2 regions of the Brucella sp. TWI432 genome follow, and region 2 is predicted to be linked to the other one. Evidence: riboswitches for the same ligand, from Rfam matches in the RefSeq annotation. Region 2 holds a riboswitch; the other holds the start of a gene.

Region 1 (5,760 bases), on a different contig from region 2:
AAGACGCCGGGCGCACGATCCACATTCATGCCACCAATGCCAACGAGCGGAATATCGCCCAAAGTCGCTTTCCATTGACTGACGCGGTCCAGTCCTTGTTCATGCCATTTCATCTTTTTTAGAATGGTCGGATAGACCGGACCGAGTGCGATATAGGCAGGCCGTAGCGCTAATGCGCGATCAAGTTCTGCCTCATCATGGCTGGATACACCGAGCTTCACGCCGCTCGCGTGGATTGCATCAAGATCGGCGTCATCAAGGTCTTCCTGACCGAGATGGATGAAGTCGCAGCCTTCCTCAATAGCCAGTTTCCAGTAGTCATTAATGATGAGCTGGCAATCATAGCGGGCGCAGATGTCACGGGCTGCGCGGATTTCGGTGCGCAATTCGCTATCGCTCTTATCCTTGATGCGCAGCTGCACGAGTTTGATGCCAAGCGGCACCATGCGCTCACACCAGCTGGCGCTGTCAAAGATCGGGTAGAACGGATCAAGGGCCATTACACAAACGCCTTTCCGATAAGGGGGGTGGAGGGGGCAGCCATGTCGCGGGCTTCAATCGGATCGGCTTCATAGGCGATGCGACCAGCTTCAACGGCGAGCGCAAAGGCGCGGGCGATGGCGGCGGGATCACCCGCTTTTGCAACGGCGGTGTTGATCAGCACGGCATCAAAGCCAAGCTCCATGGCGGTTGCAGCGTGCGATGGCACACCAATCCCTGCATCCACAACCAGTGGAATATCGGGGAAATGCGCGCGCATGGTTTTCAGCGCATAAGGATTGTTGAGACCGCGACCTGAACCAATCGGCGCACCCCAAGGCATCAGCACCTTGCAGCCTGCCTCGATCAGTTTTTCCGCCACCACCAGATCGTCATTCATATAGGGAAAGACGTCAAAACCGTCGTCGCAGAGAATACGCGCTGCTTCGACCAGCCCGAATGGATCGGGTTGCAGCGTGTCGTGATCGCCGATGACTTCAAGCTTGATCCAGTTGGTGCCGAAAATTTCCCGCGCCATTTTTGCCGTGGTCACGGCCTCGCGTGCCGTATGGCACCCGGCAGTATTGGGCAGAACCGACACACCCAAATCTTTGATGAGGGTCCAGAAGTCCTGACCTGCACGCTGGTTCCCGCTCTCGCGCCGCAGCGAGACCGTCACGATTTCCGTCTTGGACGCGCGAACGCTGTCGGCAAGAATAGCGGGTGATGGATATTGCGCCGTTCCCAAGAGCAGGCGGCTATCAAATGTTTTTCCGTAAAATTCCAGCATCTTTAGCCTCCCTGCATGGGGGCGAGCACTTCAATGCGGTCGCCTTCGCGGATCAGGGTTTCTTCGCGCTCGTCGCTTGCAATGAATTCACCATTGAGCGCGGTTGCAACCACCGCTTCATCCAGTTCGATTTCTGCAAGCAAAGCGAAAAGATTGGTGCTCGTGGTCTCAAAGACCTCGCCATTCAGAACAATGGTCATGCCATTTCCTCTAAAAATTCTTGTCCTTGTTCGGCTCCGGTTGCTGCTGCAACCGCCATGCGTGCAACCGCAGGCGAGAGCAGAAAGCCGTGCCGGTAAAGCCCGTTGACATAGATTGTTTGGCCACGCTTGCGCACACGCGGCAGATTGTCGGGGAAGGCGGGGCGGGCATCGACGCCGGTTTCCAGAATTTCTGCCTCGCCAAAGGCAGGATGCAGTGCATAGGCGGCACTTAGCATTTCCAGCGTCGAGCGGACGCTGATGCCGCCGCGCTCATCGCTTTCGATCATGGTTGCGCCGATCATGTGGATGCCGTCGCCACGCGGTACGATGTAAAGCGGAATGCGCGGATGCAGCAGGCGCACAGGACGCGAAAGATTGATGTCGCGCGAGCGCACAATCAGCATTTCGCCCTTCACACCGCGCAGATCGGTAAGCTGATCGCGTGCTGCCAGACCACGTGCATCAACCGTTATATCTGTGTCGATTTTGACGTCTTTCGCATCTTGTCCGAGATGAAAGACCACGCCTTTCTTTTGCAGGTTTTCGGCAAGCTCAATCAGTGTTTCCCGTGGGCTGAGATGGCCTTCTTGCGCAAAGAAAAGCCCCTGCCGGAAACGGCCTGCAAGGTCCGGTTCCAGTGCATCAATGTGTTCTTGATCAATCGTATCAAAGGCTTGGGTGCGACGGGCAAAGCGGCGAAGCTCGGTTGCATCGCGATTATGCGATATGACCAGCGTGCCCTTGCGATGGACCGTTGAGACATGCCGTTCCCACCAGCCAATCGCCTCTTGTCCCAGTCTGACGACGGGTTCTTCCGCACTCTCGCCTTCGCACCATGGTGCCAGCATTCCGCCTGCAAACCATGAGCAGCAGTCAACACCGATTGCGGTGCTCTTGGCAATCACAGTGACAGCATGTCCCTGATCATTGAACTCGGCAGCGCAGGCAAGGCCGGCAACACCTGCGCCGATGATGGTAACGCGCATTATACCGTCTCCCATAAAGCGTGGAAGTGGTGCACGGGGCCGTGTCCGCTTCCGACCTGCAAGCTGTTTGCCGAGCGAATCGCCGCTTGCAGATAGGCGTGAGCCTCGCGCAGTGCTTGTTCCATCGAAAGACTTTTGCCAAGGCCGGCTGCAATGGCCGACGAAAGCGTGCAGCCGGTGCCGTGGGTGTTCTGTGTGTCGATACGTGGCGCTTCCAGCGTAATGGTTGGCAGGTCCTTGCGGATGAGGAGGTCAGTGCAGACATCGCCTTCGGCATGTCCGCCCTTCATGAGCACGGCCTTTGCGCCGAGCTTGAGCAGGGCGCGTCCCTGTTCTTCCGCCTCATCGTCATTGCGCGCAGTCGCACAATCGAGCAGGCAAGCAGCTTCCGGCCTGTTGGGCGTTAGAACGCTTGCAAGTGGGATCAGTTCATCGCGCAATGTCGAGATTGCGGCCTCGCTTAAAAGCCGGTCGCCGGATTTCGCGACCATCACCGGATCAAGAACCACCGGTCTGGAGAATGATGCAAGGCCCTTGGCGATGGCCAGAATGGTTTGCGGCACGGACACCATACCGATTTTGACGGAAGCCACATTGAGATCGCTGAAGACGGCATCGATTTGCGCAGCAACGATTTCAGACGGAATGTCATGGACAGCTGTGACGGCCAGTGTGTTCTGCGCTGTGATTGCGGTGATCACGCTCGCGCCATAGACGCCGAGCGCTGAAAAGCTCTTGAGATCAGCCTGAATGCCCGCGCCGCCGCTGCTGTCGGAGCCGGCAATCGTCACGCAGATAGGCACGGATGCACCACTGCTTGCTTTGGTTCGGGAGAGGCTTTGTCTTAAATCCATCATGTCGTCTCTCATTCCGAACGGAAAATTGAGACGTCATGAACTTGCTTTTGGGGCCTTGCCCCATGGAGGATATTTCCTCCTTGTTCGCGACGCGCCAAACTCCGTTCCCTACGCAGGTATTACCCGGATCAGGTTCAATGGGTTAACGCGATCAGCGTCTCTCAGCCTCTGATGAGGCACCCCAACGAATTTTGTGCTTTAGGCATAGGACGGAACGGCAGGTGGGTCAAGCAGCCTTAAGAATTGCAATCTGCAAATAAATTTATAAGCACCCCAATTTTCTATATGACTTTTTAAATAACCATGCGTTAAATCAATGCAGGGGAGAATGTCGTCCATTGCAGGCGACTTACTTTATTCCTGGAGACATCCTCTCGCGGGGAGATTGGATCAGGGCCAGTCTGATGAGGGGACAATGATGAGGAATCGGGAAGCCGGTGGGGCTCACTCGGACGCTGCTTTGGTGCGCACATCCGAAGAGGATTTTCGCATTCTCTTTACAACGCACCCGACACCTATGTGGGTGTATGATCCAAAGACATTGCGTTTTATCGTGATGAATGAAGCGGCTTACGCGCTTTATGGATACCCGGCTCACAAAATACCTGAGATGACAGTTCTGGATATTCGTCCGCAAGCCGAGCGGGACCGGATGCTGGATGCCGTGCGCAGTGGAAGTGATCTGGAGCGGCCCGAAAGCTGGCAGCACCTCAAAGCCAATGGCCAGATCATTGATGTTGTGACCTATGGGCGTGAGGTCATCTTTGAAGGCAGGCGGGCAATTCTTGCGATCGTGCAGGATATGACCGCGCTTGAGGAGGCCAACCGTCAGGCGAGCCATACCCAGTCGTTGCTTGATGGCCTTATCGACAATATGCCGCTTGGCGTCTTCATCAAGGACATGCAGGACAAAGGCCGTTACCTTCTCTACAACAAGGCTGCATCCACGATAAGCGGTTATAAAATTGAGGATGTAATTGGCTCAATTGATACGGAAATTTTCCCACGTGAGGAAGCAAAGCTTCTGACGCAGCAGGATCGTCTGGCGATGCGCCGCGAGGGTGTTTTGACCCTTGAGCGTGATATTCGTAGCGCGGACGGGACGCCACGCAGGCTGCGGATCATCAAGCGTCCAATCCCACCCGTTGATGGTGGCAGTTCACGTTATCTGATTGGGCTCATGGAAGATATTACCGAGCGCACACAGACCGCACAGCGCATGACACATATTGCCATGCACGATAGTCTGACCGACTTGCCGAACCGCGCCTATTTTTCACAATATATCGAAACTATTCTGAAAAAGGGTGAGCGCGCACCGGCATTTGCGCTGTTCTATCTTGATATCGATCACTTTAAGACCATCAATGACAGCAGGGGCCACCAGATCGGCGATTTGCTGCTCACGCAGGTGGCCGCACGCCTCAAGAGCATCACAACCTGCGAGCAGTTTTTGGCGCGTTTGGGTGATGATGAGTTTGCCATTATCTTCCGCAGCGATACGATTTCCCAGATTGCAATGTTTGCTGATTGCCTTCTTTCGTCCTTTCAGGATCCATTTGATCTTGGTGATACAATGGAATTCGTCTCTTGCAGTGTTGGCATCGCCCATGCCCCTTTGCATGGCGAGGATCCTGACGCGCTGATGCTGAGTGCTGATCTTGCGCTTTATGCCGCCAAGGCTGATGGCCGCAGGACGTTCCGTTTCTACCAGCATTCGCTGCGACTGGCCGTCGAAAAGCGCCACGCCATGACTTCCGATCTGCGGATGGCGTTGGCCGCGCAGCAGTTTGAGCTCCATTATCAGCCGATTTTTAATCTCGAATCAGGGCGTATATCCGGTTTTGAAGCTTTGCTGCGCTGGCGTCATCCATCGCTGGGCATGGTGTCGCCGGTCGAATTTATTCCGGTTGCGGAGGAAGCCGGTCTGATAGGGCCGATCGGAGACTGGGTGCTCAGGCAAGCTTGTCGCGAGGCTGCATCTTGGCCAGCCGATATCAAGGTTTCCGTCAATCTTTCTCCGGTGCAGTTCAATCAAAGCTTTCTGCTTGATTCGGTGACAGATGCTCTTGACGCTGCGGCTCTGTCTCCAGCGCGTTTGGAACTTGAAATCACGGAATCGGTGTTTCTTAAAAACAGCAAACATAACATTGAACTCTTATTCGAGTTGCGTCGTTTGGGCGTGCGGATTGCCATGGATGATTTCGGAACCGGCTATTCATCGCTGAGTTATCTGCGCTCGTTCCCGTTCGACAAGATCAAGGTGGATCGCAGTTTCGTGTCGGGTATCGAGCTTGATACCCGCGATCTTGCGATCATTCAGGCCGTGGCCACACTGGGTGCTGGCTTTCAGATTGTCACGACGGCCGAAGGCGTGGAAACCACGCAGCAACTTGAATGTTTGCGAAAACAGAATTTCGGTGAAGTACAGGGCTTTCTGATGG
Region 2 (5,760 bases):
CCGAAAGCGCTTCGGGTTTGCGGGTCTCTTTGCCTTTAAGTCCCACGCGTTCCAATGCAGTTGCGATTGCGTCCCGATCCTGTTGGTTCAGCTTCAGATTGGGAGAACGGCCAAGCCCGACATTCTGCTCGACGCTTAGATGTGCGAAAAGATTATTCTCCTGAAAGACCATTGAAACGGGCCGGGATGCAGGCGGCAGATCGGTAACATCAAGATCGCCGATCAAAATCTGCCCGATTTCTGGTTTTTCAAATCCTGCAATCAGATTGAGCAGTGTGGACTTTCCCGAGCCGCTGGGGCCGACAATGGCCGCAATTACGCCGCCCGGTATGGTCGCGTCGAAATGCATTTTGGTTTCGCCATAGCTGAAATATAGATCGCGAAGCCTGATGTCGGCTTTGACATTCATAGAAGCGGCGTTTCCTTTCGCGAGGCAGCACGATCTGCAATCATCATCAGGCCAAGACATAAGATTCCGAGGATCAATGCAAGGCCTGCTGCGTCGAATGTGCGGTAGCTGCCCATACGCTGGAACAGAAGATAAGGCAGCGTTAACAATGCATCGCTGCCGAAAAGTGCGATGGTGCCGAGATCGCCCAGCGAAAGCGCCATGGCAAAGGCAAAGGCCATTCCGAAGGGTTTTTGAATGGATGGCCAGTCGATCAGTTTCAGCCGGTTGAAGCCTGTGATGCCAAGCTGTGCACAGAGCCTGTTGTGGCGCGCAGCCGCTGTGTCCCATGAAGGTCGCAGCAGGCGCACGGCAAACGGCATGGCCATCGCGGCATTGACTGTTATCACCATCAACGGAGCCATCAGGAAGGGATCTGTGAAATGGCGCAGCAAAATGAACCAGCCCGCACCCAGAACGATGGGTGGCATGACCAGAATGAGGCTTGCGCCTGTGTCAAAAAGCCCGGCAAGGCGCACGCTCTTTGTGGCCCCGCGTGCGATGACCAGGGAGAGGGAGAGGATGACAGAGAGGAGGGCTGCTGAAAATCCAAGTGCCAGACTGGTGCTGATTGCTCGCCAGACGGTCTTCTCCCTCAAAAGCCCGACCAGATCGGCGGCAAGACCTGAAATGACGATGCCGATGACGGGAAGCGCGACATAGAGGAAGCCAATCGCAATGGCTGTGATATTGAAAAAGCGTTCTGGTACAGAGGGCTTCGCATAGCGTCTCGCGTTACGTGTAAGCGTAAAGCCTTCTTCCGATGGGCGTCCGGTCATGCGCAGGGCCAGCAAAATGAAAAGTGTCAGCGCAAGCTGTGCGAAGGTGAGAGCAACCGCGCGCGCCGGATCGAAATCGAAATGCAGGCTTTGGTAAATTGCAACTTCCAGCGTTGTGGCGCGTGGGCCGCCGCCAAGGGTGAGAACCGTTGTGAAGCTTGTGACGCAGAGCATGAAGATCAGACCGAACATGCCGGGCAGATTGCGCCGAATGACGGGCCATTCAATCAGGCGAAAGCGCGACGGGCTTCCCATGCCAAGTTGTGCTGAAAGCTTCCAGTAATCGGCGGGTATTGAGTCATAAGTCGCGAGAATGAGTCTGACAGCCAGCGGCATATTGAAAAACACATGCGCGATCAAAATGCCGGTGATGCCGTAAATATCGGGTGAGAGCGGATAGCTGCTTGCTTGCGAAAGCTGCGCAATAAAGCCGTTGCGCCCGTAAATGCTGGTGATGCCCAGCACCGTCACAAGGGCAGGTAAGGCGAGTGGCAGCGCGAAAAGGCGCAGGATCAGGCTTCGACCCGGAAAGTTTGATTCTGCATAAAGCGCCCGCGCTACCGGAATGGCAAACAGCACTGACAGCAGAGCCGATGCCGCAGCTTGCGTGAGTGTGAAACGGGCGACGCGCAGCAGATAATTGTCGAAATAGACATCCGTATCAAAGCCGCTGGCTTCTAATGCCAGCGCAAGAAGCGAACCACCGACCAGCACCGCAAGAAAGCCAAGCGCCAGCATGCCCGCGAGTTGTTTTATCGCAGGCATGGTGTGAGCAGCGCTGGTTCTGGTCGGTGCTTTGATCATTTGCTTGAAGCGTCAAGCCATTCATCGACCCATGCCTTGCGGTTCTTCGCAACCGCGTCGGCTGGGATCAGAAGGGTCTTTTCAGGCTTCGGCAATGTGTCGAAAGCCGGTGCAAGCGGCTGCGAAGTCTTGCCTGCCGGATACATCCAGTTGGTTTCGGGAATCACATCCTGAAAGCCGGGGCCGGTCATGAAAGCGAGAAATTTGTGTGCGAGCGGGTTTTGGGCGCCTGTTGTTGTCTGGGCAGCAAGTTCGATCTGAAGGTAATTGCCTTCAGGATATGCCAGTGCCTTATAGCGCTCGGTTTTCTCGGCAATCATGTGATAGGCAGGGGAGGTGGTGTAAGAGAGCACCATTGGTGCTTCACCTTTGGTGAACAGGCCATAGGCTTCCGACCAGCCCGGCGTCACCGTGAGAATGCGCTTCTGCAGCTTTTCCCATGCTTCGGCTGCCTGATCGCCATAGACCGATTTGATCCAGAGCAGAATGCCAAGGCCCGGTGTCGATGTGCGCGGGTCCTGAATGACGATTTTTTGCGACGGATCGCCTTCGACCAGCTCTTTGAGGCTTTTCGGCGGATTGGGCAGCTTCTCGGAATCATAGACAACGGCGAAATAGCCGTAGTCATAAGGCACGAAAATATCGTCCTTGAAATCGCCCGGCACTTTGACATTGGAAAGATCAATGCCGCTCGGCGCGAAATAGCCGGTGGCGCGCGCTTCGGTCGTCAGGTTCGTGTCGAGGCCAAGGACGATGTCTGCTTTGGTATTGCCGCCCTCAAGCTTGAGGCGATTGAGCAGGGCGACGCCATCAGCCGATGCAACCCATTCGAGCGTGCAATCGCATTCTTTCTCGAAGTTTTCCTTGACCTTTGGGCCTGGGCCCCACTCGGAAACAAAGCTGTCATAGGTGTAGATGGTCAGCTTGTCTTTGGCGTGGGCAACAGGCGCAAAGGCAAAAGCTGCGCTCAGCGACAGGGTAAGCAGAGATAAAAGCCGCATAACGGCATTCCTTTCTTTTATTCGAAAAGATTGAGCGCCGCTTGGGAAATCGGTCAGCATCTAATCCCTCCGCCGGTACAAACCGGATCAGGTTCAGCGGGTTAGCCGGTGTGCGGCTTCTCAGCCATTCTAAGAACGAATGGCACCCCGTTAGAGCACGGCAACAATAGATGTTTGCTTCAGGAAGGGCAAGGGTTCGCAATGCGGGCTTTCAGCTAGAATTTCCGCATGTTATGAGCGGTTTATGAGCACATTTGTCATTTTACTTGGCGGCGATCTCGTTGTCACGGATCGTCTGAAAAATCAGATTGCGGGAGCGCGCGTTCTTGCCGCCGACAGTGGCATACGCCATGCAGCGGAGCTGGGTGTTGAACCTGAGCTGTGGCTGGGGGACTTTGATTCCGCTTCTGAGGCGTTGAAAGAGCAGTATGCGCATATTCCGCAGAAGAGTTTTCCACGTGCCAAAGATATGACTGATGGCGAGCTTGCACTTTCGGAAGCTTTTGCGCGCGGCGCTGAGAAGGTCATTTTATGTGGGGCATTTGGTGGCCCGCGCACGGATCACACCTTGCTGCATCTTACGATGGCAACGGCGCAGGCCGCAGAGGGGCGGGATATTCTGCTTTCAAGCGGGGTCGAGGAAGCCTGGCCGGTTGTTAGGGGAGACTATGTTTATGATTTTCCCGATGGCACGTCTTTCAGCGTCGTGAATTTCTGCAAAGTCGAAGGACTTTCAATCACAAATGCAGAGTGGCCGTTAGACAACGTGACCCTTCCTTTTGGTTCTTCATGGACGGTTTCCAATATTGTGCGTGGAACTCTTTGCGTTTCCGTGCGTTCAGGACTTGCGATACTTGTAGCCAACTTGAATGAGGGGGCTGATCTTTACTATGGCTGCTAACCTTACCAATTGAAACCGCTTGACGCTGACGAGCGAAACGTATTGTAAATAGCCTCAGCGGGAATTGTCCGCCTTGCGCCGAAATTGGGGACGCAAAGTCGGTGTTGGTGTAACTCTATTAGGAGATTGTTTCATGAAGTCACGTCTTACCATGATTGCAATCGTCGGTGCGCTTGCGTTCTCAACGGCAGCATGCACGACGAATGAGCAGCGTACTGCCGGCTATGGTGTTGGTGGTGCAGCTCTTGGTGCACTTGCTGGCGGTGCTATCGGCGGCAATGGCCGTGGTGCTCTGGCTGGCGCAGCGATCGGTGGCGTTGCCGGTACGCTTCTTGGTGCAGCACAGACCCGTAATGGTGTTCAGTACTGCCGTTACCGCGACAATTACGGTCGTGTTTACGAAGCACCTTGTAACTAAGCTGACCGTTTAGCGGTTTCGAATTCAAAAGCAGGCCGGGTTAACCCGGCCTGTTTGCTTTTTTGGCCTTATCATTTGACAGAATGCGTTTTGTCCCCGACAAGCAGGGCAGAAATTTCAACGGCATTTTTCAAAGAGAACCATGGCACCTCCGCTTCTTCGCCTCGATCAGATCAAGCTTACCTTTGGCGGCACGCCGCTTTTGGAAGATGCAGCCCTTTCGGTGAGTGACGGTGACCGCATCGCGCTGGTCGGACGCAATGGTTCCGGCAAATCCACCCTGCTTAAAATTGCCGCTTCTATGGTCGAAGCAACCTCCGGCGAAATTTACAAGCATCCGGGTGCCACCATCCGCTATCTGCCGCAGGTGCCTGATCTTGAAGGCTTTGCCAATGTCCGCGCTTATGTGGAAGCAGGTCTTGGACCAACAGACGATCCGCACCGCGTGACCTATCTGCTGGAACATCTGGGCTTGACTGGCGAGGAAAAGCCCGATCATCTTTCTGGCGGGGAAGCGCGTCGCGCAGCCCTTGCCCGCGTGATTGCTCCGCAGCCGGATGTGCTGCTGCTTGACGAGCCGACCAACCATCTCGACCTGACGACCATTGAATGGCTCGAAGATGAGCTGCGCCAGATTCGCTCAGCCATTGTTCTGATTTCGCACGACCGCCGCTTTCTGGAAAATGTCAGCCGCTCGACAGTCTGGCTTGATCGCGGCATCACCCGCCGTATCGATCAGGGCTTTGGGCATTTTGAGGAATGGCGGGACAAGGTTCTTGAAGAAGAAGAGCGTGACCATCACAAGCTTGGGCGTCAGATTGCGCGCGAGGAACATTGGCTGCGCTATGGCGTGACCGCACGCCGCAAGCGCAATATGCGCCGCCTCGGTGAGCTGCATTCCATGCGCGCCGATTTCCGCGATCATCGCAAGGCGCAGGGTACAGCTGTTCTGACGGCCAGTGATTCCAAGGAATCGGGCAAGCTGGTGATTGAAGCGAAGAAGCTTAACAAGGCGTATGGCGAGCGTGTTCTCGTTCATGATTTCTCGATCCGTGTGCAGCGCGGTGATCGTATTGGTCTTGTCGGACCCAATGGGGCTGGCAAGACGACGCTTTTGTCGATGCTGACCGGCAAACTCGCACCCGATTCAGGCACGTTGCGTCTTGGCGTTAATCTGGAAATGGCTGAGCTTGATCAGAAGCGCGAAAGCCTGAACCTTGATGATACGCTCGCGCATTATCTCACTGATGGGCGTGGTGAAAACCTGGTGGTCAACGGCGAACAGCGTCATGTCGTTTCTTATATGAAAGACTTCCTGTTCCAGCCCGAACAGGCGCGGACGCCAATCCGCGAACTGTCCGGCGGTGAGCGGGCGCGCCTGATGCTGGCGCGCGTTCTGGCGCGGCCTG

The links. Region 2 has a riboswitch for thiamine pyrophosphate ahead of thiB (thiamine ABC transporter substrate binding subunit). Riboswitches for the same ligand answer to the same signal wherever they lie in the genome.
Region 1: it holds a riboswitch for thiamine pyrophosphate, as region 2 does, so the genes downstream of both, thiD (bifunctional hydroxymethylpyrimidine kinase/phosphomethylpyrimidine kinase) here and thiB (thiamine ABC transporter substrate binding subunit) in region 2, are expected to answer to the same signal.

What each region holds. Positions count from the first base shown of each region.
Region 1 covers NZ_JBDJNL010000001.1:358,300-364,059, forward strand. The annotation lists gene ABE527_RS01665 (thiamine phosphate synthase) at 1-500, opposite strand, end outside; gene ABE527_RS01670 (thiazole synthase) at 500-1,270, opposite strand; gene thiS (sulfur carrier protein ThiS) at 1,273-1,470, opposite strand; gene thiO (glycine oxidase ThiO) at 1,467-2,459, opposite strand; gene thiD (bifunctional hydroxymethylpyrimidine kinase/phosphomethylpyrimidine kinase) at 2,459-3,313, opposite strand; TPP riboswitch at 3,405-3,510, opposite strand; gene ABE527_RS01690 (putative bifunctional diguanylate cyclase/phosphodiesterase) at 3,735-5,760, shown strand, end outside.
Region 2 covers NZ_JBDJNL010000006.1:123,496-129,255, reverse strand. The annotation lists gene thiQ (thiamine ABC transporter ATP-binding protein) at 1-409, opposite strand, end outside; gene thiP (thiamine/thiamine pyrophosphate ABC transporter permease) at 406-2,031, opposite strand; gene thiB (thiamine ABC transporter substrate binding subunit) at 2,028-3,032, opposite strand; TPP riboswitch at 3,080-3,192, opposite strand; gene ABE527_RS11380 (thiamine diphosphokinase) at 3,277-3,933, shown strand; gene ABE527_RS11375 (YMGG-like glycine zipper-containing protein) at 4,067-4,351, shown strand; gene ABE527_RS11370 (ABC-F family ATP-binding cassette domain-containing protein) at 4,494-5,760, shown strand, end outside.